3 regions of the Acetobacter sp. P1H12_c genome follow, and region 2 is predicted to be linked to each of the others. Evidence: riboswitches for the same ligand, from Rfam matches in the RefSeq annotation. Region 2 holds a riboswitch; each other region holds the start of a gene.
What was found. A riboswitch is a leader RNA that binds a small molecule or an ion and turns the genes downstream of it on or off. The one in region 2 is predicted to bind cobalamin.
Positions count from the first base shown of each region.

Region 1: it holds a riboswitch for cobalamin, as region 2 does, so the genes downstream of both, KP699_RS15310 (hypothetical protein) here and KP699_RS07185 (CbtB-domain containing protein) in region 2, are expected to answer to the same signal.
Region 3: it holds a riboswitch for cobalamin, as region 2 does, so the genes downstream of both, cobG (precorrin-3B synthase) here and KP699_RS07185 (CbtB-domain containing protein) in region 2, are expected to answer to the same signal.

Region 1 covers NZ_JACRVR010000055.1:2,643-9,970, reverse strand. The annotation lists gene KP699_RS15315 (TonB-dependent receptor) at 1-1,486, opposite strand, end outside; cobalamin riboswitch at 1,573-1,783, opposite strand; cobalamin riboswitch at 1,911-2,122, shown strand; gene KP699_RS15310 (hypothetical protein) at 2,161-2,571, shown strand; gene KP699_RS15305 (PepSY domain-containing protein) at 2,568-4,019, shown strand; gene KP699_RS15300 (replicative DNA helicase) at 4,016-5,530, opposite strand; gene KP699_RS15295 (AGE family epimerase/isomerase) at 5,601-6,821, opposite strand; gene rfaE1 (D-glycero-beta-D-manno-heptose-7-phosphate kinase) at 6,818-7,328, opposite strand, start outside.
Region 2 covers NZ_JACRVR010000009.1:30,521-37,848, forward strand. The annotation lists gene KP699_RS07175 (glucosyltransferase domain-containing protein) at 1-1,053, opposite strand, end outside; gene KP699_RS07180 (CbtA family protein) at 1,176-1,895, opposite strand; gene KP699_RS07185 (CbtB-domain containing protein) at 1,917-2,141, opposite strand; cobalamin riboswitch at 2,178-2,313, opposite strand; gene KP699_RS07190 (adenosylcobinamide-GDP ribazoletransferase) at 2,448-3,302, opposite strand; gene cobT (nicotinate-nucleotide--dimethylbenzimidazole phosphoribosyltransferase) at 3,299-4,417, opposite strand; gene cobU (bifunctional adenosylcobinamide kinase/adenosylcobinamide-phosphate guanylyltransferase) at 4,558-5,112, shown strand; gene KP699_RS07205 (glycerophosphodiester phosphodiesterase family protein) at 5,130-6,242, opposite strand; gene KP699_RS07210 (autotransporter strand-loop-strand O-heptosyltransferase) at 6,722-7,328, shown strand, end outside.
Region 3 covers NZ_JACRVR010000006.1:29,140-36,467, reverse strand. The annotation lists gene KP699_RS05945 (cobalt-precorrin-6A reductase) at 1-563, shown strand, start outside; gene cobJ (precorrin-3B C(17)-methyltransferase) at 533-1,291, opposite strand; gene KP699_RS05935 (precorrin-2 C(20)-methyltransferase) at 1,288-2,013, opposite strand; gene KP699_RS05930 (precorrin-8X methylmutase) at 2,013-2,642, opposite strand; gene cobG (precorrin-3B synthase) at 2,629-3,876, opposite strand; cobalamin riboswitch at 4,004-4,252, opposite strand; gene KP699_RS05920 (aldo/keto reductase) at 4,374-5,429, shown strand; gene panC (pantoate--beta-alanine ligase) at 5,522-6,361, shown strand; gene KP699_RS05910 (RidA family protein) at 6,393-6,743, shown strand; gene KP699_RS05905 (Hint domain-containing protein) at 6,818-7,328, opposite strand, start outside.

The DNA.
Region 1 (7,328 bases), on a different contig from region 2:
GCCGGTCCAGTGCGAGCCAGTCATACCGGAAGCCGCCCACAAGACGCAGATTATCCCGGATGGTCAGAACGTCCTCTAGAAACAGGCCCGCCTGCACCATCGTGGTGGGGGATTTCATATACGGGTATTCCCCGGAAAACGCCCCAAGTGGCGTGGCGTCCGGGCTGACAAGAGAGACGCTGTCCGCATAGTCCGCAGCCGGAAAACCCCGGTTGCGGATGAAGCGCAGATAGTAGGCGTCGCCTCCCAGCACAAAACGGTTCTTCATGCCGAAAATGGAAAAATCAAACTGCCCGTGCAGCGTATCCCCAACCTGATGCTGGTTCTGATACACATAAAACCGGTCCCGGCTGATGCTGCCGGGGGCAATGGCATTGCCTGCGGCATCCGTCTGGCCGGGGGCGCTGATGTAAGTCAGGCTTTCCGCGTTGTTCCAGCGTCGTTTAGAATAAATGAAATAGCTGCTGTTATGAAACAGAACATGGCTGTTCACCCGCCAGTCCAGATGCAGTGTGGGCGTCGCGTTGACAGACCCGGCCTTGCCATCCCGCACGTTATAGTACCGCCACAGGGACGCACGGGTAAGGCCCAGCCCTTTGCTGGAACTGAGCAGACCACCCACACGTCCGCCTGTTTGCGAGAGATCCACCAGCGGCGTGCCGTAATAAGTGGAAAGCCGGTCCGTCAGATAATCCATGCTCAGCCGCGCGGTGAACTTTTCCGTCGGCTTCCACAGCAAGGTTGTCGTAAAATCATCCGAGTGCGGGTCGGCTCCTTTTACAAATCCGTCAGACGATGTCCGGCTGAAATCCGTGCGCAAAGCCAGCGTTTGCGTAATCGGCACGGAACCGCCAACCCCGGCGTTCCACGTATTAAAACTGCCGTAGGATACAAGTGCGTTGGCATGCGGGCCATCAAACGTGGGCGTACGGCTACGCATATCCACCGTGCCGCCCACGGCCCCCTGCCCATACAACACGGAGGACGGGCCTTTAAGCACCTGCACACTTTCCAGATTGAAGGTGTTCTGAGGCCGGTTGACCATGGTGGTCGGGCCAAAATACTGGCCATCATGCAGCACCAGAATCTGGTTGCCGGTAAAGCCGCGCATCATCAGCTGCGCGGGCGACCCCGGAGACCCGCCAGAGGAAACACCCGGCGCGCTGTCTGCCGCGGCCTCAGCCTGGGCATAACCGCGCTGCATCATCAGATCATGCGAGACCACATTGAGTGTGCCCGGCGTGTGCTGGATGGACAGGCCAAGTTTCCCACCGACTGCGGGTGTCATCTGGAGAGGGGCGGTTTTACCATAAGCCGTGATATATTCAGGGCCTGCCACCTTTCTGGCCGGGGGTACTGCTGTCCGTTTTTTATACGGATGGGCAGCACTGGCTTTCGGGTCTGAGGGATCAGGGGTGGCCGCATAGGCGGCGGGCACGCAACTGATGCCGAACAGAAGACTGAGGGCATAAGAGACTGGACGCACGGGTTCGCTCCAAAACAACGTCACCGCGATGGAGGCACTGAGCAAACCGTGCCTCGCCGCCACATCACCCCGTATGGCAGCTCCGTCCGTGACTTTGGCGCAATGGCAGGTCTCCTGGCTTGCTGGTCCTCGGGTCCTGCGGCTGCCTTCCCCCCTGTGGATGACACAGAAAGTGGCATGAACGCCGCAAGCCCTCTCAGCTTACAGTTGCGGGGGCAGCATCGGCTTGGACCGATTTCCCTCTTAGCCTTCTGGCCGCGCACGCAGCCACAAAGCACCATTGCTGCGTGCAGCGTAAACAGGGTCTGAAAAACCTTGTCAACGAACGTGCAGCTTTATACCCCATAAAAAACGGCTCTAAGGCACAGGCCGTGCCGCACGTTGCACACCGGCCTGTTGCGCAAAACCGGCATTTGCGTACAGTCTCTCCCTGTCAGTCAACAGCCCCGCGCAGGCGGGTTAAAAGGGAAGACCGTATGCCGTGCCGCACGGCTCAGTCGGTCGCTGCTCCCGCAACTGTAGGCGGTTTGTCCGTGTCTTTTTGCCGCAAGGCACGCCACTGGTGCACAACCGGGAAGGCGGGAGACGGACGTTTAACCGTGAGCCAGGAGACCTGCTGTTGTCGTTCAGACCACGCCGCCGGGCGGGATGTACCGGAAGGCAGGAGTATACCAGTGGGACCGTTTTCCCCCTTCCCCCGGCCTTTTCAACCAGAAGAGGCGTATCATCCGGCTTTTGCCCGCCTGCTCAGCGCCTGCCCGTCCCGCGCTCATGCCTTGCAGGCCGCGCATCTGGCGCACCTGCCGCCCCCTGAGCAGGAGGAGGTCATTGCCCAGAACGGCCACGCGCTCTTCCTCAAGCTGGTCCCGTCCCTGCCTGCCCCCCACCGGGAGCGGGGCGCTGTGCTGGAAGAGGCTTTCCGGCCGCTGCTCCTCACCGCCTCTGACTATCTTGAAGCCATGCCAGCCCTCAGGATGGACATGCCGCCCGCTGCCGCGCAGCGCATTGTGCGGGCCTATGTGGCCGTCCACTGGACGCGCGGCGCCCAGAACGCCGCCATGGCGCTGTATAACAGCCCCGCATGAAGGCCTTCCGCCGGACGCTGTATCTGACCCACCGATGGCTGGGTATTGGCATGGGCCTGCTGATGGCAGGCTGGTGCGCCTCCGGCCTTGTCATGCTCTGGCACACATGGCCTCAGCCGGAGGAAGACGCCTTGCGCCGTGTTCCGACGGAAATCCACTGGCCCGCCATACTTCCGGAATTGGCTAAACTGGGCAGCACAAAACGCTTTCAGGCTTTTCAGATCAATATGGTAGGGCACGAACCGGTTCTGACGCTCACGCCACAGGAAGGCCCACCTTTTGCGCTGGACCTGCGCACCGGCCATGCGGGGCGCATCACCCCGGAAGATGCCGCTACCAGCGCCACCCGATATGCGCGGGCCACCGGTGCACAGGGCCGCCCCGTCTTTGATGGCCTGACCACAGACGACCAGTGGATTCTGGATACTCATGGCCGGGAAAATGGCTTTTATCGCTTTCTGTTTCCCGATGCGGCGCGCACGCAGATTTACGTCTCCTCCCTGACCGGAGAGGTCATGCAGGCCACAACACGCTCCACCCGCCTCTGGGCATGGGTTGGGGCTATTCCACACTGGCTTTACCCGGCGGTGCTGCGCAAGCACCCGGCGCTTTGGAGCGACGTCGTTATTCTTTTGTCTGGCACGGGAGTTTTTCTCACCGTTACCGGGCTGTGGATTGGCGTTTTGCGCCTGCGCCGCGCAGCCCCCTTTACCCCTTATAAAGGGTGGCATGGGGTCCATCATCTCTGTGGCGCGGTGTTTGGTGTGCTGGCCCTTTTATGGGTTACAACCGGACTGCTTACCATGTCTCCCGCAGGCCTGTTTCAAAGCAATCCAAACGCGACCCGTCCCCTGCGCGTGACTGGCACGGCGACCGGCGCGGAGATCCATCAGGTTCTCTCACGGTTGATAAGTGCCGCACCACCCGGATGCACCGGCATAAAAACGGCTTTTCTAAACAGCAAAGTTTTTATGCAGATCACGGAGCAAACCGCTACCGGACCCAAGAGCCGGAGACTGGATGAAGCCCTGACTCCAGCGCCTCTCACCCCAGAGCAGATCAGCCTGATGCTTAAGCCAGCGGGCCTGCTGAAAACGCCGGACGACCTGACTTTTCTAACGCAGGCGGATGCCTATTACTTCAGCCGCCCCACGCATCAACGCCATTTTCCCGTCTGGCGGGCACAGGCGACCGATGGCACCCTGACCTATCTGGACGGACAGTCCGGCGCTGTGCAGACCATTCTGGACGGCCCTGCCCGCCAATCCCGCTGGCTGGTGTACGGGTTTCATGATCTGGACTTTCAGGCCGGACTGCGCAGAACCCTGATGCACCGGAGCATTGCCGTTCCATTATTGTGTGGCGTGTTCTGCGTTTTTCTGTCCGGCGTTCTTATCGGCATCAGGCGGCTGCGCCGCACCAGCCTGCGTGCAGCGGGCCGCTCTTAGTGATGCGGCTCCTCATGCACCATATCCAGATCCGCAAAACGTGTGAACTCTCCTTCAAAGAACAGATGCACGACGCCAGTGGGGCCGTGACGCTGTTTTTCCAGAATGAGTTCGGCCTTATTATGCACAAGGCTCATTTTACGTTGCCAGTCATCCAGCGCGGCTGAGTATTTTTCCATGGAATCAAACGCTGTTTCCTTGGGCATACGCTGCTGGAGATAATATTCGTCACGATACACAAACATCACGGAATCCGCGTCCTGCTCAATGGACCCGGATTCACGCAGATCCGAGAGCATCGGGCGTTTATCTTCACGGCTTTCCACCTGACGGGAGAGCTGGGAGAGCGCGATAACCGGCACTTCCAGTTCCTTCGCAATCGCCTTTAACCCCTGTGTAATCATGGAGATTTCCAGAACGCGGCTTTCCGGGCGTGTGCCAACGGAGGGACGCATAAGCTGGAGGTAATCCACCACCACAAGGCTCAGCCCGCGCGTGCGCTTCAGGCGGCGGCAGCGGGTCCGCATGGCGGAAAGTGAGATCGCCGGGGTATCGTCAATCACCAGAGGCAGGCGGGAGAGTTCACGGCTGACGCGCACAAAGCGGTCAAACTCTTTCTGCCCGATATCCCCACGACGGATTTTTTCACCGGACACTTCCGCCTGCTCGGACAGAATACGGGTGGCCAGCTGCTCGGCCGACATTTCCAGAGAGAAAATAGCCACCGTGCCGGTTGGCTCCACGCCCGGCCCTTTCTCTTCCGCCTCAATCATCAGCGCACGCGCGGCGGAGAAGGCAATTTTGGTCGCCAGCGCGGTTTTACCCATGGCGGGACGCCCCGCCAGAATCATCAGATCCGACGGGTGCAGCCCACCGGTTTTCTTGTCCAGATCCCGCAGGCCAGAGGTCAGACCGGACACGTGCCCTTCCCGCTTGAAGGCCAGCTCCGCTGTTTTAATGGCGTCCGTCAGGGCGCGGTCAAACACCACAAAGCCGCCGTCCTGCCCTTTTTCAGTCGCGAGGCGGAACAGAGCCTCTTCCCCCGCGGCAATCTGGTCCGGGCCGGACAGATCAGAAATTGTGCCAAACGCGCTGTTCACCACGGTCTCGCCAATATCAATCAGCTGGCGGCGGATCCACGCATCATGAATGGCGCGACCATAATCCCCGGCGTTGATAATGCCGACCATGGAGGTCAGCAGTTTGGCCAGATAGGCCATACCACCGACATCATTCAGGATTCCGGAATTTTCCAGCTCGGCCCGCAGCGTAACAGGGTCCGCAAGCTGGCCGTTTTCAATCCGGCGGGCAATGGCATCATAAATCCGACCATTGACCTGGTTGGCAAAATGCGCGCCCGTCAGAAAGTCGGAAACACGGTCATACGCCCGGTTGTTTGTCAGCAGCGCGCCCAGAAGGGCCTGCTCTGCTTCAAGGTTGGCAGGAGGATGGCGAAGGGAGAGCGACAGAAGCGTTTCTTCTTCCTGCCGCGCGGGTTGGGTCTGGGTCATACTCACGCCGTTTCGTTTATCAGGTCCTGACACATCCGTCTTCCGGCTTTAACCGAAAAACGCCCATGCCTTACAGCTTTGGCAAAACGGGCTTTGTGGCCTGCTTTGCCGCCAGATCCAGCGCATCAAACGCCGTGATGATGTGGTAGAGGGAACTGGTCGGGATTTTGGTTACAGCCGGCGCGCCCGCCGCATCCAGCTGGTCCACCCATGTGCCAACCGGGCAGCCGGTAAAATAATGGTCCAGCAGATTTTCCGCCAGCCGGACGGCAATCCCCCGGCTATCCAGCCTGTCACGGCTCAGGATACCGCGCAGGGCTTCCCCCTGCACCCACAGGCGGGAGCCGCCGCGCAGAACAGACCCGTCGCGCGTCAGAACATCCCGAACCCGGCCCGTCTCCGGCTCAAGGCCAAAGCGGGTGGCAAAGCTGGCCAGCCGCATGGCAGGTTCGGACGTCTCCACGCCCGTCAGGCGCTGATATTCCCCCAGCAGCCACACCCATTCAAAATGATGCCCCGGCTCCACCCACTGCCCGGCCTCACCGGGGGCAGGCTGCCAGTCTTTTGCAAAGAACTCGCCCAGCGTGCCCGTAACAGGGTCCATAAAGCGGTTCCGGAACAACTCATATAACGTATGGGCCAGAGCCAGATCGGCCTCATGATGCGTGGTACCATACAGAGCCAGTGCGGCTTCAAGCAGATGCATATGCGGGTTCTGCTGCCTGGGGGCACCATCATCGGGCAGCCAGTTCAGAAAGCCACCATTCGGCGTGGCCATATTCTGCTGCACCCAGCCCAGAGTGTCCCGCGCCAGTTTTTCCGCCCGGCCGGAGCCTTCCAGCCGCCCATACCAGGCCAGAGCAAACACAACAAACGCGATATCATACAGGTCAGCCGTGGCATCCTTCACCGCGCCTTCACGGGTTAAGATGCGCGCCCAGCCCCCGTCCTCCCGGTGGGCATGCAGCATAAACCGGAAAATGCCGTGCGCACGGGACACACCCTCTTCCCACCCCTGCAACGCAGCCCATGAGAACGCAAACAACTGCCGCGCCTGCACCCGCACCCGCTTGAACGGCGGCAAAGCGGGCTCACCCTCCAGCGTGAGATGTTCCTGCGCACCCAGCAGAGCCAGCTCATGCGGGGTGCCGTCACACCCCGTTGTGGCCCAGAACGGCAGAGCCTTCTGGAACAGCCAGTCCGAAAACCGGTCCCGCACGGCAACCAGAGGCAGCGGTGCGCCGTCGGTCTGGGCATCTGTCAGAGGGTTGGGGGGCAATGTGCGACTCATGATTGCTGAATCCGTCCAATCGTAGCCGTTGTGGAATGCCCTGCGGCCAGCGTGGCCAGCACAAGCTCGCCCCCATTACCCACCACAAGGTCAGCACCCACAACCTGCTCCGGTTTATAGTCCGCACCTTTAATCAGCACGTCCGGCATCAGGGTGCGGATCGTCTCCAGCGGGGTATCTTCATCAAAAGACACCACGGCGTCCACATACCGGATGGCGGCCATCACGCGAGCGCGGGATTCCAGCGTGTTGACGGGCCGGGCCGGGCCTTTCAGGTGGCTGACGCTGGCATCCGTATTGAGGGCCACCACCAGCCGGTCACACGCGGCGCGGGCCTCTGCCAGCAGCCCAACGTGGCCGGGGTGAATGATATCAAAACACCCGTTGGTAAAACCGACCTTCAGCCCCTGCGCCTGCCAGCGCTGCACCTGCGCGCAGGCGGCGGAGAGCGGAAGCAGATGCGGCATCTGGTCCGGGCCGGACTGTTCTTCCAGCTCGTGCAGCACT
Region 2 (7,328 bases):
TTTCTGGCCCACAGCCGTCTGTAGAAAAAACAGATTGGCCAGAATAACGCAGGCGGAAAAGGACATAAAAATCCGTGGCGCAATGACCGTATCCGCCAGAATCAGCACAATCCCCGGCACCAGCAGCACAAGGAGAAATGGCACGCTCACCAGTGCCAGCGCGTTCAGCTTTGCAACTCTGTCCGCCCGGCGCAGGGCTGGCAGCACACCAGACCACACAAACGCCGCCCCGAGCGCATAAAACAGGCCCAGAACAACGCCCGGCCCGCCGTGCAGAAGGGAGGCCAGCAGGGCGCGCGCCTGTTGCAGGTTGCTCCACAGCATTCCGGACAGCACATCATGCAGGCTCATGGTCCCGCTATGGGGGCCAGCGTAGGAGCCATGCACAAAATGGCGGATAATCACAAAGTGATACACACCATAGGTTACGCCCAGTGCGGCCATCCGCAGGCCCAGCGCCCGCCATGCCGCCTGATCCCGCCCCTCACAGGTGTCACACACAAACAGAAGCACGGCGAGGGCCAGAAATGTGTTCAGCGCTGGCTGATAAAAACACATGACCGCAAACAGAAAAGCCGCGCATGTGGCAAACAGCCGCCGACCAGACCAGCCCTCCGGCACCAGCGCCGCCAGAACCGCGCAGCTCTGGGCCATAAGCATCGGCAAGGCGTCGAATTTATAAGACAGATTTTCCAGAAAAAACGGCTGCACCGCCAGCGGCAGGGCGCACAGGCAGACGGAAAGATCATCCATCCTGCGCCCGCGCAACAGCCGCGCGGCCAGCAACGCCCCGCTGCATGAAAGGGCCAGCAGGCCCAGAATCTGCCCCAGCGGAGCAAGATCAAGAACATTGCGGCTGCGCAAACCCAGCGTGTTCATCAGGAATGTCGAGAAAATGCGCCCGCTGCGGCTCCATGTGTAGCCGTATAAAACGCGCGCGTTATCATCCATATACGGCACGTTGACCAGAAAAATGGGCAGAGCAAACAGGCAGCTTAACAGGAAAAGCAACCAGACATGTCTGGAATGTAGTTTAGGCCAGCTCTGGTCCATATCCGCCACACAGCTCCTTCTGGTCACTAGGGTGCTGGTGTCTGTTATCGCATCATCTGTTTTTCAGAAAGAGCAGGGAGGGAGAAATACCCCTCACCTGCGCGCCACGCAGCGGGAGAGGCTCAGCTCCGGCTGCGGCCCAGCAGCACCGGCGTTGCCAGCGCGCCAAAAATCAGCCCCATGCTGCCCCACAGCACCACCTGCATGCCAAGGGCGGCCTCGCGGAAACGCCACAGCACCACGGCAGGAAATCCGTCAGGTACCTCATTCACATCCGGCAGGCCAAACTGCACAAGGGCGGCCAGCCCCACAAAGACAGCGCCACCGCACAGCCAGCCGGTCCAGTTATCGCGCACCTGCGCCACTTTCTGGCCAATCAGGCAGGCAATGGCCGCCACACAGATGGAAAGCGCAATCATGACAAAATAGGTTTCCGTCCGCAGCGCCAGCGTGGCGGGGTTCCCCACGGCAGGCGGGTTGGGCGGGTATTTCAGGTCCGGCACCAGCACCACGGTCACAAACCCGGCGGCAGCCAGCAGAAGCGCCAGCACGCGGGGGGAGGAGAAAGAAAGCCGCCCGTAGGCAAAGGAAAACACCAGCGCAAACAGCCCACCAAACCCCGCGCCATAAAGCAGCGTGGCGGTGGCCAGACCATAACTGGCCTGCACGGACCGGCTGACCATTTCCGGCTCCGGCGCAGCCCCTTCCGCCGCGCTGCGCGCAGCCTCAAACGCAATGGCCAGCGCCACCTGTGGTTCCCCAAACAGGCGGGCAAACGCAAAGGCAAGTGCAGCCGCAAGGCACCCGGCAATCATGCCGCGTGCCAGCAAACGTCCAGCAATCATCAGAAAAAACCCTGCGGTTTAGTGGCAGGGAAAGCCCAGCAGATGGCGGCCATCATGCACAAATTCATGCACTTCATGCCCGGAAATCAGGGAAACAGCCCCCTGTTCCGCCCCCACAAAATACAGCATCAGCACGGACAGCAGCAGGCCAAACACGGCCCAGGGCAGCAAGGCGCCAACGGGAATGGCAACGGGGGCAGGTGCGGCAATACCCTGCGCGCGGGGGGAGGAAGGATGCATCATCAGACAGGCTCCGCTGGTAAAAACGCGTTCCGCGGTGAACAGAAAAACAAGGCTGGAGGTCTGACTTCCCGCTTGCAGCAAGCGGATTACAGTGGCGCGACCGTGCCGGATTTCCACCAGCTTCCCCAGATCAGCCTTTAGTCTGAACGGCCCCTGCGCCCCTGTCAATTTATTCAGCCTCCGTCTGACACCCCTCGTCTGGCACCCTCCGTCTGGCAACCGCCCGTCTGGCGTGCATCCACAGGGCTCTTGCCTGCACTGTCTTAATTGTTCTTGCGTGTTGCCCGGTTTTGCGCGCGGTGCGCCTCAGAGCACGGTTGTCAGAGCGGGCAGCACACAACATTCCGTAACAATTGCCGCGGCGCCCAGCACATCTCCCGTATAGCCTCCCAGCATCCGGCGGGCCGCGCCTCCCACCAGAAAGCAGGCCATCAGAGCAGCCCCCGTAGCTACAAGCCCGGACTGGAGCCACATCAGATTTTCACGGGAAAGCCAGCCGCCCATCGTTGCGGTGGGAGCGTAGAGCATTTCCCGCAGTATCCCGCCCATACACCCCGCAGCCAGAAGCAACCCCAGCCATAGAGGCCTGCGCGGCAGCGGACTGAGTGAGCGGGCCAGACCGTCGGGCCGGGCCGGGGGCAGGCAGGCGGCCAGAACCAGCAATGCCACGCGCGCCAGACAGCCGGACACAACCAGCGCCAGCACCGCCATAGTTGCAGGAAGCGCCGCAACAGCGGAGGCCCGCACCAGCAGGCTCAGGCTTAAGGCCAGCACGCCGTAACTGCCAGTCAGGCTATCGCGCATAATCTCCAGCCGACGCTCCCGCGTGGCCCCGCCGCAGCCGTCCGCCATGTCAGCCAGTCCGTCCTCATGCAGGCCGCCGGTCAGCACACACTGGAAGGCCAGCGCCAGCCCCGCCGCAGGCAGAGCCGCCATATGGCTCAGCCGCAGCAGCCAGAACAGCATCCCCACCAGCCCGCCAAGGCCCGCGCCGATCAGCGGCCAGCACCAGATAGAACGGCCCATAGGCCAGAGCGCCGTGCTGGCCCGCTGCGCGGGGGACAGCAGCCAGCTTACCGGCAGGCGCGTCAATAAACTCAGCCCACAGGCCACATCCAGCCGCACCCGGGCCACACAGGATTCAGCCGGGGCAGGCTTCATTCTGTACGGCCTGAAACCGCAGCCTGCGTAAAAGTCGCCATGCCATTATGGCACGCCACCGCCGCCCGCAGCAGCGGGACCGCCAATGCCGCGCCGGAGGCTTCCCCCAGCCGCAAACCAAGGTCCAGCAACGGCACCAGCCCCAGCTTTTCTGCGAGCCGCGCATGGCCTGCCTCGGCGGAACAATGGGAAAGGCGCGTATGGGCCAGTCCCCCCGTTGCAGCCAGCCGCGCCAACGGAGCCACCGCAGCCGTGCAGACAAATCCATCCAGCAGCACCGGAATGCCGGAATGCCGCGCCGCCAGCGTCGCCCCCAGCAAAGCCGCGAGTTCATACCCGCCGAGCCTGCGGGCTATTTCCAGCGGGTCATAGGCAGGTGTTACCGCGCCCAACCGCTTTGCGTGTTCGCTCTTCGCCGCAGAGGCCCCCTGTGTCGCCGCCACTTCTGCCTTATGGTGCGCCAGAGCGGCATCAATCACCCGCGCTTTATGCGCCACGCCGGGGGCATCCAGCCCGGTGCCGCGCCCGGCCCAGTCGGCCCCGGTGCCGCCAAACAGAGCCGCCGCCAGAGCCGCTGCCGCCGTGGTGTTGCCAATGCCCATTTCTCCCAGACACAGCAGGTCACATGGACGCAGCACGGCGTTATACCCTGTTTGCACCGCGTCCAGAAAGGCTTCTTCCGTCATGGCCGGGGCCGTGGTGAAATCCGCCGTGGCAGCCAGCCCGCGCACAGGCACAACCTGCAACGTCGCACCCGCCACACGGGCAAGCTGGTTGATGGCAGCCCCGCCTTGTTCAAAATTCTGCACCATCTGGGCCGTCACATCCTGCGGCCAGGGGGAAACGCCCTGCCGCACGACGCCATGATTGCCCGCAAAAATCAGAATCTGCACCCGGTCCAGCCGGGGCTGCGCCCGCCTCTGCCAGCCGCCCAGCCACTGTGTCAGCTCTTCCAGCCGCCCCAGACTGCCCGCCGGTTTGGTCAGTTCGGCCTCACGGGAGGCAATCTGCTGCTGAGCCACAGCATCCACCCCCGGCAGCGCGAGGCATGCAGCGCGCAGGGCGGCGAGGGACGCAAACGGAGGAGCAGGAGTGGGGGAGGAAGCTGGTGGCATGACCCTGAATTTATGCTGTTATAAACGCCATACTGACATGGCAGCAGGAAAGCGGATAGCGCATGAACACTCTCTCGCTCAAGGCAGACACTGCCCCTCCGTCGGGCCAGCAGCCCACAGCCTCGCCCGCTGCGGCGGTTATGCCGGAACAGGAGACAGCCCTGCTCCCCGCAGGCCTGCCTGGCACAACATTAGTTCTGGGCGGTGCGCGGTCTGGCAAGAGCCGCCATGCGGAAGCCCTGATTACAGCGTTGCCCGCCCCGTGGGTCTACCTTGCCACAGGCCGCGCGTTTGATACGGAAATGCAGGAGCGCATTGCCCACCACCGTGCCAGCCGGGCGGAGGGCTGGCAGACAGTAGAAGAGCCATTTGCCGTGGCCGATGTTCTGCGCGCCCACGCCACGCGCCCGGTCCTGCTGGATTGCCTGACCCTGTGGCTGACCAACCTGCTGCTGGAAGAGCGGCGTATTCCGGACGCTACACACGCGCTGCTCGCTGCACTGGCGGAGCGGCGTGCCCCCACTGTGCTGGTCGGGAATGAGGTCGGGCTGGGGATCGTGCCGGAACACAAACTCGCCCGGCAGTTCCGGGATGAAGCCGGTCTGCTTCATCAGCGGCTGGCCGCACAGGTCGGGAAAGTGCTGTTCATTGCGGCCGGATTACCGCTTGTCTTAAAAGAACCACCCCCGGCCTGACATAGCGGGTTCTCTGCTCAGAGCTGATCTACCGCCATCCGGCCAATTGCCGGGTCGTCTGTAAAAAACCCGTCCAGCCCCATATCCAGATACCGCCGGATATCGGCAATAGACCCGGCGACATTGCGGGCGGCGTCGCCCTCTCCATTGCGCAACTGGCGCGGCAGGAAATAGTTTTCCGGGCGGCAGGTATAAGCATGCACCAGCAGGCCCGCCGCATGGGCATCCTCCACCAGAGAGGACGGTTCAAGCCAGTTCCCCTGTGCATCACGCGGAATAAGGTCAGTCAGGGACGGGCCAATCACATCCGCATAGCGCCGCACGTCTTGCAGGCCAGCGGGGGTCATCAGGTCCGCGAATGTGGTTTTCTCGCCCAGGGCGGCCAGATCAGGCGGCACTTCCTTCCGCTCTCCCATCAGCAGCATCAGCCGCGCCTGCGGGTTGATGGTCCGCACATCTGCCCCGATGCGTTTCAGGTTGCCTGTTTCAAAGGACTGCACTTCCAGCGGAGCCGTGCGGGTATAGTTATGCGCGGCAATCGTCCGTAAAAACACCGCTTCCGGGTCAAACCCGAGGGCGTGGAAATGCGTGGAGTGTTTGATCTCGGGGATCAGCCCCAGAACACGCCCGCGCGCCGCGGCTTCCGCCGCAACGCAGTCAATCATTTCCTCAAAAGTCGGAATGTCAAAATGCCCGTCATAGCGGGTATTATGCACCCGCAGTCTGGCCAGCCGTTCTTTCGCCCGCAGGGTTTTCAGTTCGGCGAGGGTAAAGTCCGTCGTAAACCAGCCGGTTTCTGTTTTGCCATCAATGCTGAGGCTGCGTTTACGGCTGGCAAATTCCGGCCGCTGCGCCACGTCGGTCGTCTCGGCAATATTGGCTTCATGGCGGCAGATCATCACGCCGTCTTTGGTCATCACAAGGTCCGGCTCAATAAAGTCCGCCCCGTCCGCAATGGCTTTCACGTAGGAGGCCAGTGTGTGCTCCGGCCGCAGGGCCGAGGCACCCCGGTGGGCAAATAGCAGCGGACGCGGCGCGAGGGACGGTGCCGCCACGGCCCGCCGTACGCTCCCGCAGAGTGCGGCGGCACAGGAGGCCGCCAGAACAGAACGGCGTGAAAAACTCTGCATCAGAATGGCCTTAAACGTGAAAATTTCACGATAGATTGGTCTTGCTGCACTGTGATCATTCTATGAATATCGTGCAACAGTACCGCATGATTTATGACATTTCAGAGAAAATCCGGAGGAACTGACCCAGTCCGGAAGTAATTTTTGAGAAAATATTAAAAAACACATAACATTTCCACCGTATCGTCCTTCTGATGCTCAGAGAACGCACAAACTATAAAACGCATGGACAAATCTTAAGTGTTCCTGCACGGGTTTAATTCGTAAATTTTTTGTCACGAATTTTCCGTCTCTTTATTTTCGTCTCTTTCTCTGGGGAACAGTCTTTGTCCGAAACTGCCGTTCTCGTTTCTTCCGCCACAGAGGCTCCCCCGGTTGCCGGTCAGCCTCAGGCTGCGCCAGCTACCCCGCCGCAGGAGGCTGCCGCCGCCTGTGCCGCCGCACAACCCGCGGCCAAAACCCCGGATAAACCCGCCTATCTGCCCCCGCCCGCGCTCCCGGTGATGGAAGGGCCGCACGGCATCCGGTATGACTTCAATCTTGGCGCGCGCGTGCATGTGCCCGAGCGTAAGGACGGAACATGGCGCGTCATCCTGCGGGATCTGGATACAGGGAACATCCTCTTCCGGCATGAAGCCGCCGGGGCCACCATCACGTCCAGCAAACGCTATTATGTGCGCTTCGGGATTGAGGTCACGGATATTGGCGCAGACGGGGTGGAACGCCCGGCCTTTACCTGTGAGTATGATGCCCGCGGGCAGGACGTCATCATCCAGCTTCCCGTCGGCACGCTGGGGGATACGCTGGCATGGTTCCCGTATGTGGCGCGCTTTGCGGAAGCACACGGCGCAAAAGTGACCTGCCTGCTGTCCGGCGTTATTCTGCCGCTGCTGAAAGACGCGTACCCCAACCTCACGCTCATGACATCGGAAGACGCGGAGAAAGCTGGGATCACGGGCAAATCCTACGCTACGTACTGCATCGGTCTGTTTTTTGACGATAAAGAGTGCAACCAGCAGCCTACGGATTTCCGGTTTGTCGGCCTGCACCGCACGGCAGGCTATATTCTGGGCGTCTCCCCGCATG
Region 3 (7,328 bases), on a different contig from region 2:
ATCCGTTTGCCGCCACCATGAGCCAGCACGTGGCGACGGCCTGCGCGGCCCTTGGCCTGCCCCTGCTGCGTCTGGAGCGCCCGGCATGGAAACCTGTGCCGGGAGACACGTGGCATTCTGTAGCCAACCTGACTGCCGCAGCCAGCCTGCTGGCGGACCCGGCTGGTTTCGGGCAGCGCCCCCTGCAGGTTTTTCTGACAACCGGACGCAAGGAGGTCGCGCCCTTCTGCATGGCCCCGCAGCATACTTATCTGCTGCGCTCGATTGAGCCCCCGGACCCAGCCACACTGCCCCCCAGCACGACTGTCCTTTCTGCTCGCGGACCGTTTGATTATGCTACGGAACGAGCGCTCATGAAGGCGCATCAGATTGCATGTCTTGTCACTAAAAATTCTGGCGGCTCCGCAACCTTTCCAAAACTTGAAGCGGCGCGTACTCTGGGATGCCCGGTGATTATGATAGAGCGTCCGCCCCGCCCGCCCTGCCCGCATGTTCAAACACCTGCGGAGGCTCTGCTCTGGCTCCAGACACATCAGACTGCCTCAACCTTGCGCGACGTGTAAAACCACGCTCCACCGTCCGGGCGCGGGATCAGATGGCTGGCGGCACAGCCGATCAGCACCAATGTGCTCATATCCGCCCATGCAACATCAGCCTCTGCCAGTGTTGTCAGCCGCACGGCTTCATCCGCACGCCCAATGGCCCGCGCAAACGCGACAGGGACTGATCCGGGCAGGCAGGCAAGTAAATGCTCAAGCGCTTCCCCCAACTGGGCCGGGCGCGCCTTGGAGCGCGGATTATAGAGCGCAATAACAAAACCCGCTTCCGCCGCCAGCGCCAGCCTGCGCAAAACAACTGGCCATGGCTTGAGATTATCGGAAAGGGACATCACACAGAAATCACCGCCCAGCGGTGCCCCAAGCCGGGCGGCAGCCGCAAGAACCGCGCTCACACCCGGCACAACCGTAATATCCAGCGCACGCCATGCCTGCGGGCCATGGTCCACAGCTTCAAACACTGCGCTGGCCATGCCGAACACCCCGGCATCTCCGCCGGAGACAACCGCGACATGCCGCCCCTGCAGGGCCAGTTCCAGCGCGTGCCGCGCCCGGTCCAGTTCCTCCCGGTTATCCGAACAGTGCCGCACCACGGAAGCCGACGCCTCCACCCGCTGCACATAGGGGCCGTATCCCACCAGATCCGTCGCACGGCTAAGCGCCTGATCCGCCTGCGGTGTGCGCTGGAGCGCATTCCCCGGACCAAGCCCGATAATGCTGACAGACCCCGTCATCGCACGCCCTTTCTGCCCGGCACCAACGCCAGTGAAAAATAGGGCGCAGGCCCATCCTGTTCCGCAAATGGCAGGCAGCGTGCCTCCGGTTGCGTGCCACGCTCTACATAGACAGCATCCGGCAAACGGCCTGTCTGCTCCAGTGCTTTCCGCAATTTTGGCATATTCCGGCCAATCTTCATCACCACCGCCGCATCGGCCTTGTCCAGCCAGTGCACCAGAACCTCTTCCGGCATGGTGGCAGGCAGAACACACAGAACATCATCCCCGTGCGTCATAGGGCGCGCCGCCTGAGACCAGCAACCGCTCATGGCGGAAATACCGGGCACAACCTGAGTTTCAAACCGAGTATGCAGACGGTCAAACAGATACATCGCGGACCCATACAGAAAAGGGTCCCCTTCACACAGCAGAGCGACGTCCCGCCCCTCTTCCAGAACCGCAGCAAGATCCTCCGCACAGCGATCATAAAACGCATGCATGTCGATATGGTAGCTTGGGTCTTTGACGGAAATTTCGGTGGTAAACGGATAAGCCAGCCGTATTTCCTGCGTTGTGGCAGCAATATGCGCCTGCGCGATGCGGCGCGCGTGCCCCTGTGTGTCATGCCGACAGAAATAGGCCACAACCGGCACCCCTTGCAGGGTTTTAACAGCCCGCAGCGTCATCAGGTCTGGGTCCCCCGGCCCCACGCCCACCACATGCAGCGTTCCGCGCACCATTACTCCACCTCACTCGCCAGAGCATTGACAGCCGCCGCGGCCATGGCACTTCCCCCCAGCCGCCCGTGCACAACCAGCCATGGAATATCATGCCTTTTTGCAAGGGCCTCCTTGGATTCCGCCGCCCCGACAAAGCCGACCGGCAAACCAATTACAGCCGCAGGTTTTGGCGCACCGGCATCCAGCAGTTCCAGAAGATGGAACAAAGCCGTAGGCGCATTCCCGATTGCCACAACGGCCCCGGCCAGCTTTTCCCCCCACAAATCCAGCGCTGCGGCAGACCGGGTGTTGCCAATCTGCCGCGCAAGATCTGGCGTGCGCGCATCCCGCAGGGTGCACACCACGGCATTATCCGCAGGCAGACGTGCACGGGTAATGCCATGCGCCACCATCTCGGAATCACATAGAACAGCACAGGATTTTTTAAGGGATTTTCTTGCGGAAGATACAAAATCCTCCGTCATCCTCACGGATTGCGCTACATCGACCATGCCACAGGCATGAATAATGCGGACAACAATCTGGGCCTGCTCGGCGGAAAAACCGCTTAAGTCAGCTTCTGCACGAATGGTCGCAAAGGAGCGTTCATAAATGGCAGCGCCATCGCGGATATAATCATAAGGCTGCATTTTTAACATCTCCTTCAGACAGAACCTGTCTTACCACCTTTGCACCATCACATTCCGGCACAACGCAGAGTGGTTGATCCCCCGCGCGTCCGTTCCGGATCACGCCATATCCCTCAGTCCCGGCAACCAGCGTGACTGTCGCACGCCCCGGATGCGCACAGCCTTTGGCACACCCGGAGACGTGCATCTCCATCCCCTCCGGCAAATGCGGAGCCAGTTGCAGCGCCAGTTGCCCTGTGTCCGCAGAAGCCTGCCCACATCCTGACGCACCAATACAGGCATAGACCCGCAGGCGCGGGTCATTCGGGTACATAACAAGTCCTGAAATTTCTGGCATTTTCCTTAATCCGCCAAAAATCAGGCTCCCCCATGGTGTCATCCGCAAAATGCCGTCACCGGTCTGCGCAACATCTGCACAGGCCCGCAGCGTTGCTGCCGTCAGACGCCCCAGCGGCGCAGCCACCGCATAAAGATGGCCTGTCAGAGGCCCGGCCCGCTGGACCAGCGCGCGACCGTGCTGCCTCTCTGTTCTGACAAGGGGCGCCCATGCAACCCCGATTTCTGCAAACAGTCTCTGGCCAACAGCAGGCATCCGCAAAGGCCGCATGGCCTCACGGCATTTTATAAAAGCACCCGCCAATGCAAGAGCCATCTGCACAGCCTCAGACAAACCCTGCGGCTCTGAGCGGGCCTCACCACAGACAACGCACCAGCCGCCCCGCTCAGAAGCCGGGTTTTGTACAGCCTGAAGCATGATATCAGCCTGCAAAGACCCAACGGGGAAAAAACCACCGCCATCGACGCAAAACCCGAATTTATCAGGCAAAGCTGAAAGAGCGGGAGAGCCGATCAACCCGGCCCTCAACGCCTCCGCACAGAGCATGGTCTCCCCGGCACAGGCCGGGTCCGCGCCCGCCAGAGGGGTGACCTGAAGTGCGAGCCGCCGTTCAGCATCCGGGTCTGCCTGCCCGAGGCCCGCCTCCACCATACGCTGCGGGAAAGCACGGGCCGCTTCCGGCGCGAACCCCCGCAACTGCACATTTCCCCGGTTGGTCAGGCTGATCTGCCCGTTGCCGTCCTGCTCCGCAACATTGGCCAGCAGGTGGGCCTGCGCTGCGGTTATCCGGCCCAGCGGCGGACGCACGCGTACCAGCCAGCCATCCGCCGCCTGCATGGGGGCAAACAGACTGGGGCACCATCCCTTCACCACTGGGGCAGAAAACGCGGCAGACATGAACACCCTTCAGTCAACACACAGCACAAGGCCGCATGGGGGTGTTCATCACAAGGCCATCAGGACAAACCAGACAGTAGCGCGTTGACCCAACGCACCATCACGCTCCGGACACCCCGCCAGACATGACACTCAGCACAAAGATGGCAGGTCTCCTGGCTCATGACACAAAACCCCCGGCGCTCCGGCAGTTTTCGCCTGTTTCCGCCCTTCCCGGAGCACGCTCCAGTGGGTCAACACTCCCAAAAACAAGAGTGCGGAAAACACGCCTGATGTCACATACAGTTGCGGGGGCAGCGACGGCCAAGAAACAGAAGGGTTCTCACCGTACTTCCCTTTTCATCCCCTGACGGGAACCATCTGCCCTTTGTTAAGCAGGCTCTCCGGTGGTTGTCAAAACAGAGTGAACGCGCTGACACCCTTGAAAACGTCCCTCTATACTGCCAGTTCAAAACGGTCATCCGCGTTCACTCTTCACCCACACGGAGAACAGCTTCATGCAGTATCGTCAACTTGGCCGGTCTGGCCTGCGTCTTTCTGCCCTTACCCTTGGCACCATGACATTTGGAGGCAAAGGGGACTTTGCAAAGACGGGGAATACCGACACAGCCGGGGCGCGCCGCCTGATTGACCTGTGCCTGGATGCGGGCATCACCATGTTTGATACGGCGGATATCTATTCCTCCGGGGAATCCGAAACTATTCTGGGGGAAGCCCTGAAAGGGCGCACACAGGAAATTCTGGTCACGACCAAAGCCCGCTTCCGTACGCAGGACGGACCAAACGGGGCTGGTTCCTCCCGCCTGCATCTCATTACCGCGTGTGAGGCCAGCCTGAAGCGCCTCGGCCGTGACCATATTGATCTCTATTATCTGCATGAATGGGATGGTCAGACCCCACTGGATGAAACACTGGAAGCCCTTGATACGCTGACCCGTGCTGGAAAGATCCGCTATAGTGGCGTTTCCAATTTCTCCGCGTGGCATATGATGAAAGCGCTGTCCGTTGCTGAGCGCAACAGGCTGATCGCCCCGGTATCCCAGCAGATTTACTATTCACTTCAGGCACGCGATGCAGAGTATGAACTGCTGCCCGCGGCTGTGGATCAGGGCATTGGCGTGCAGGTCTGGAGCCCGCTGGCAGGTGGCCTGCTCTCCGGCAAATATCGCCGTAACCAGCCAACACCCGCCGGCCGTCAGCTTGAAAATTTTGGCGAACCCCCGGTGCATGACAAGGAAAAGCTTTTTGATATTGTGGAAGTGCTGCTTACCATTGGGGAAGAGCATGGCGTTTCCGCAGCGCAGGTCGCTCTGGCATGGACCATGCATCGCCCGGCCATTACATCCGTCATCGTGGGCGCCCGCACGGAAGAGCAGTTAAAAGACAATCTGAAAGCCGCAGAACTCACCCTGTCGGAAGACCAGCTCAACCGCCTCAATCAGGCCAGCCAGCCTCCCCTGCTCTATCCCTACTGGCATCAGGCGAGCACCGCGGCAGACCGGCTCAGCCCGGCAGACCGTGTGCTGCTGGAACCATTCCTGAAAACACAGTAAGACGGCCCAGGACGGACAGTGGATTTCCCGGCAATCGTGCACAAGCCGGGTGGTCCTCTGTCCTGCGCTTTTACTGCAAACCGGGATGCGTCATGAAGCTTGTAAGAACCAGACAGGAACTGACCGAGATTGTCACTCAGTGGCATAAGGACGGGGAGACAATCGGACTGGTGCCCACCATGGGGTCTTTGCACGAAGGCCATCTGACACTGGTGCGGGCGCTGGACGGCAAAGCCACCCGGCGGATTGTGACAATTTTTGTCAACCCGATCCAGTTTAACAACCCGGATGATTTCCAGCTCTATCCACGCGGTCTGGACGCGGATGAAGCCCTTCTGGCACAAACCGGCGTGGTGGATGTTCTGTACGCCCCGGATGAAACCCAGATTTACCCGCCCGGCTTCTGCACGCGCATTACTGTTTCCGGCCCGGACAAGATGCTGTGTGGCGGTGACCGCCCCGGCCATTTTGATGGCGTGGCAACAATCGTCACCAAGCTGTTCATGCAAACCCGTGCTGATATTGCCGCGTTTGGGGAAAAAGACTTCCAGCAGCTTTGCATTATCCGCCGGATGGTGACGGATCTGGACCTGCCCGTGACCATTCTGCCCGTGCCCACCGTGCGGGAAGCTGACCATCTGGCGCTGTCCTCCCGCAACAGGCGGCTCACCGCCACCCAGCGCCAGCAGGCTGCCCATCTGCCACAGGCTTTACAGGATTGCCTTGCCGCGCTGAAAGCCGGAAAACCCGTGGCCGCCACGCTGGAGCGCTGCACACAAACCCTGAAAGACGCTGGGTTTACAGTGCATTATCTGGACCTGCGATCTGAAAAAACTCTGGCGCCGTCAGAAAAAGCTGACCCCGGCACCCGCCTGTTTGTTGCGGCCAGCCTTGGAGACATCCGGCTGATTGATAACATGCCGCTTGCCTGACACCACCGGATAGAAAACAGGAAACACATCCATGACCATTACACGCCTTGACCCCGAAGAACGCCTGACCGGCGCTGTCATTTACAACGGGCTTGTGCATCTGGCCGGGCAGATTGCTGATGATGCCACTCTGGATGCGGAAGGCCAGATGGCCGATATCCTGCGGCAGGTGGATGCCCTTCTGGCCAAAGCGGGCACAGATAAAAGCCGCCTGCTTTCCGTGCAGATTTTTCTGGCGGATATGAACGATATGGCAGGCATGAACCGCGCATGGGACGCCTGGCTGGACCGGGACAACAAACCCGCCCGCGCGACGGTCGAAGCAAAACTCGCCAGACCGGAGTGGCGTGTGGAACTGACCGGCATTGCCGCGCTCCGATAACACTACACTCTTCAAAAAATGCAGGATCTGCCAGAAAAAGCAGACCCTGCATCCCATTTTAGACCTTCAGACTATCAGGCCGTTTTGACCTGCGTTTCCGCTGTCTCCTCAGCGCGGATAATATAGGGCCCCGCTGCAAGAATCTGGAGTGAGAGGATGCCCATTTTTCCCTCTGTCAGGTAATCACCCAACGGAAGCTCCGCGTCCCCATTGGTCCACACACACTGCGCACCTTCCGACGGGTACCAGCCAGCCGGTTTTACCGCCTGACGATGCGCACTGATGTCATGCTGACTTTTGGCGCAAAACAGATGGATATCCGCAACGGCCACGCCCATAGCCCGGCGATCATCCACAAATGGCCCGGTCACATCAGCCGGACGGCTGGTGCGGGAGACAATCCGGACAGACTGTGTGCCCGGCGGCAGCATGAAGCTGTAATGATGCGCGACTTTGCGCATGGGCCTGACCAAAGCATCAGTTTCCGTAACCAGATGCAGATCAGGGTCCTGCGTCAGAGCCGGAGCGTTTGCTGAAGTCTGGCAGCCAGCCACGCTGTCTTCCCGCCATTCCAGCATGCGGAAC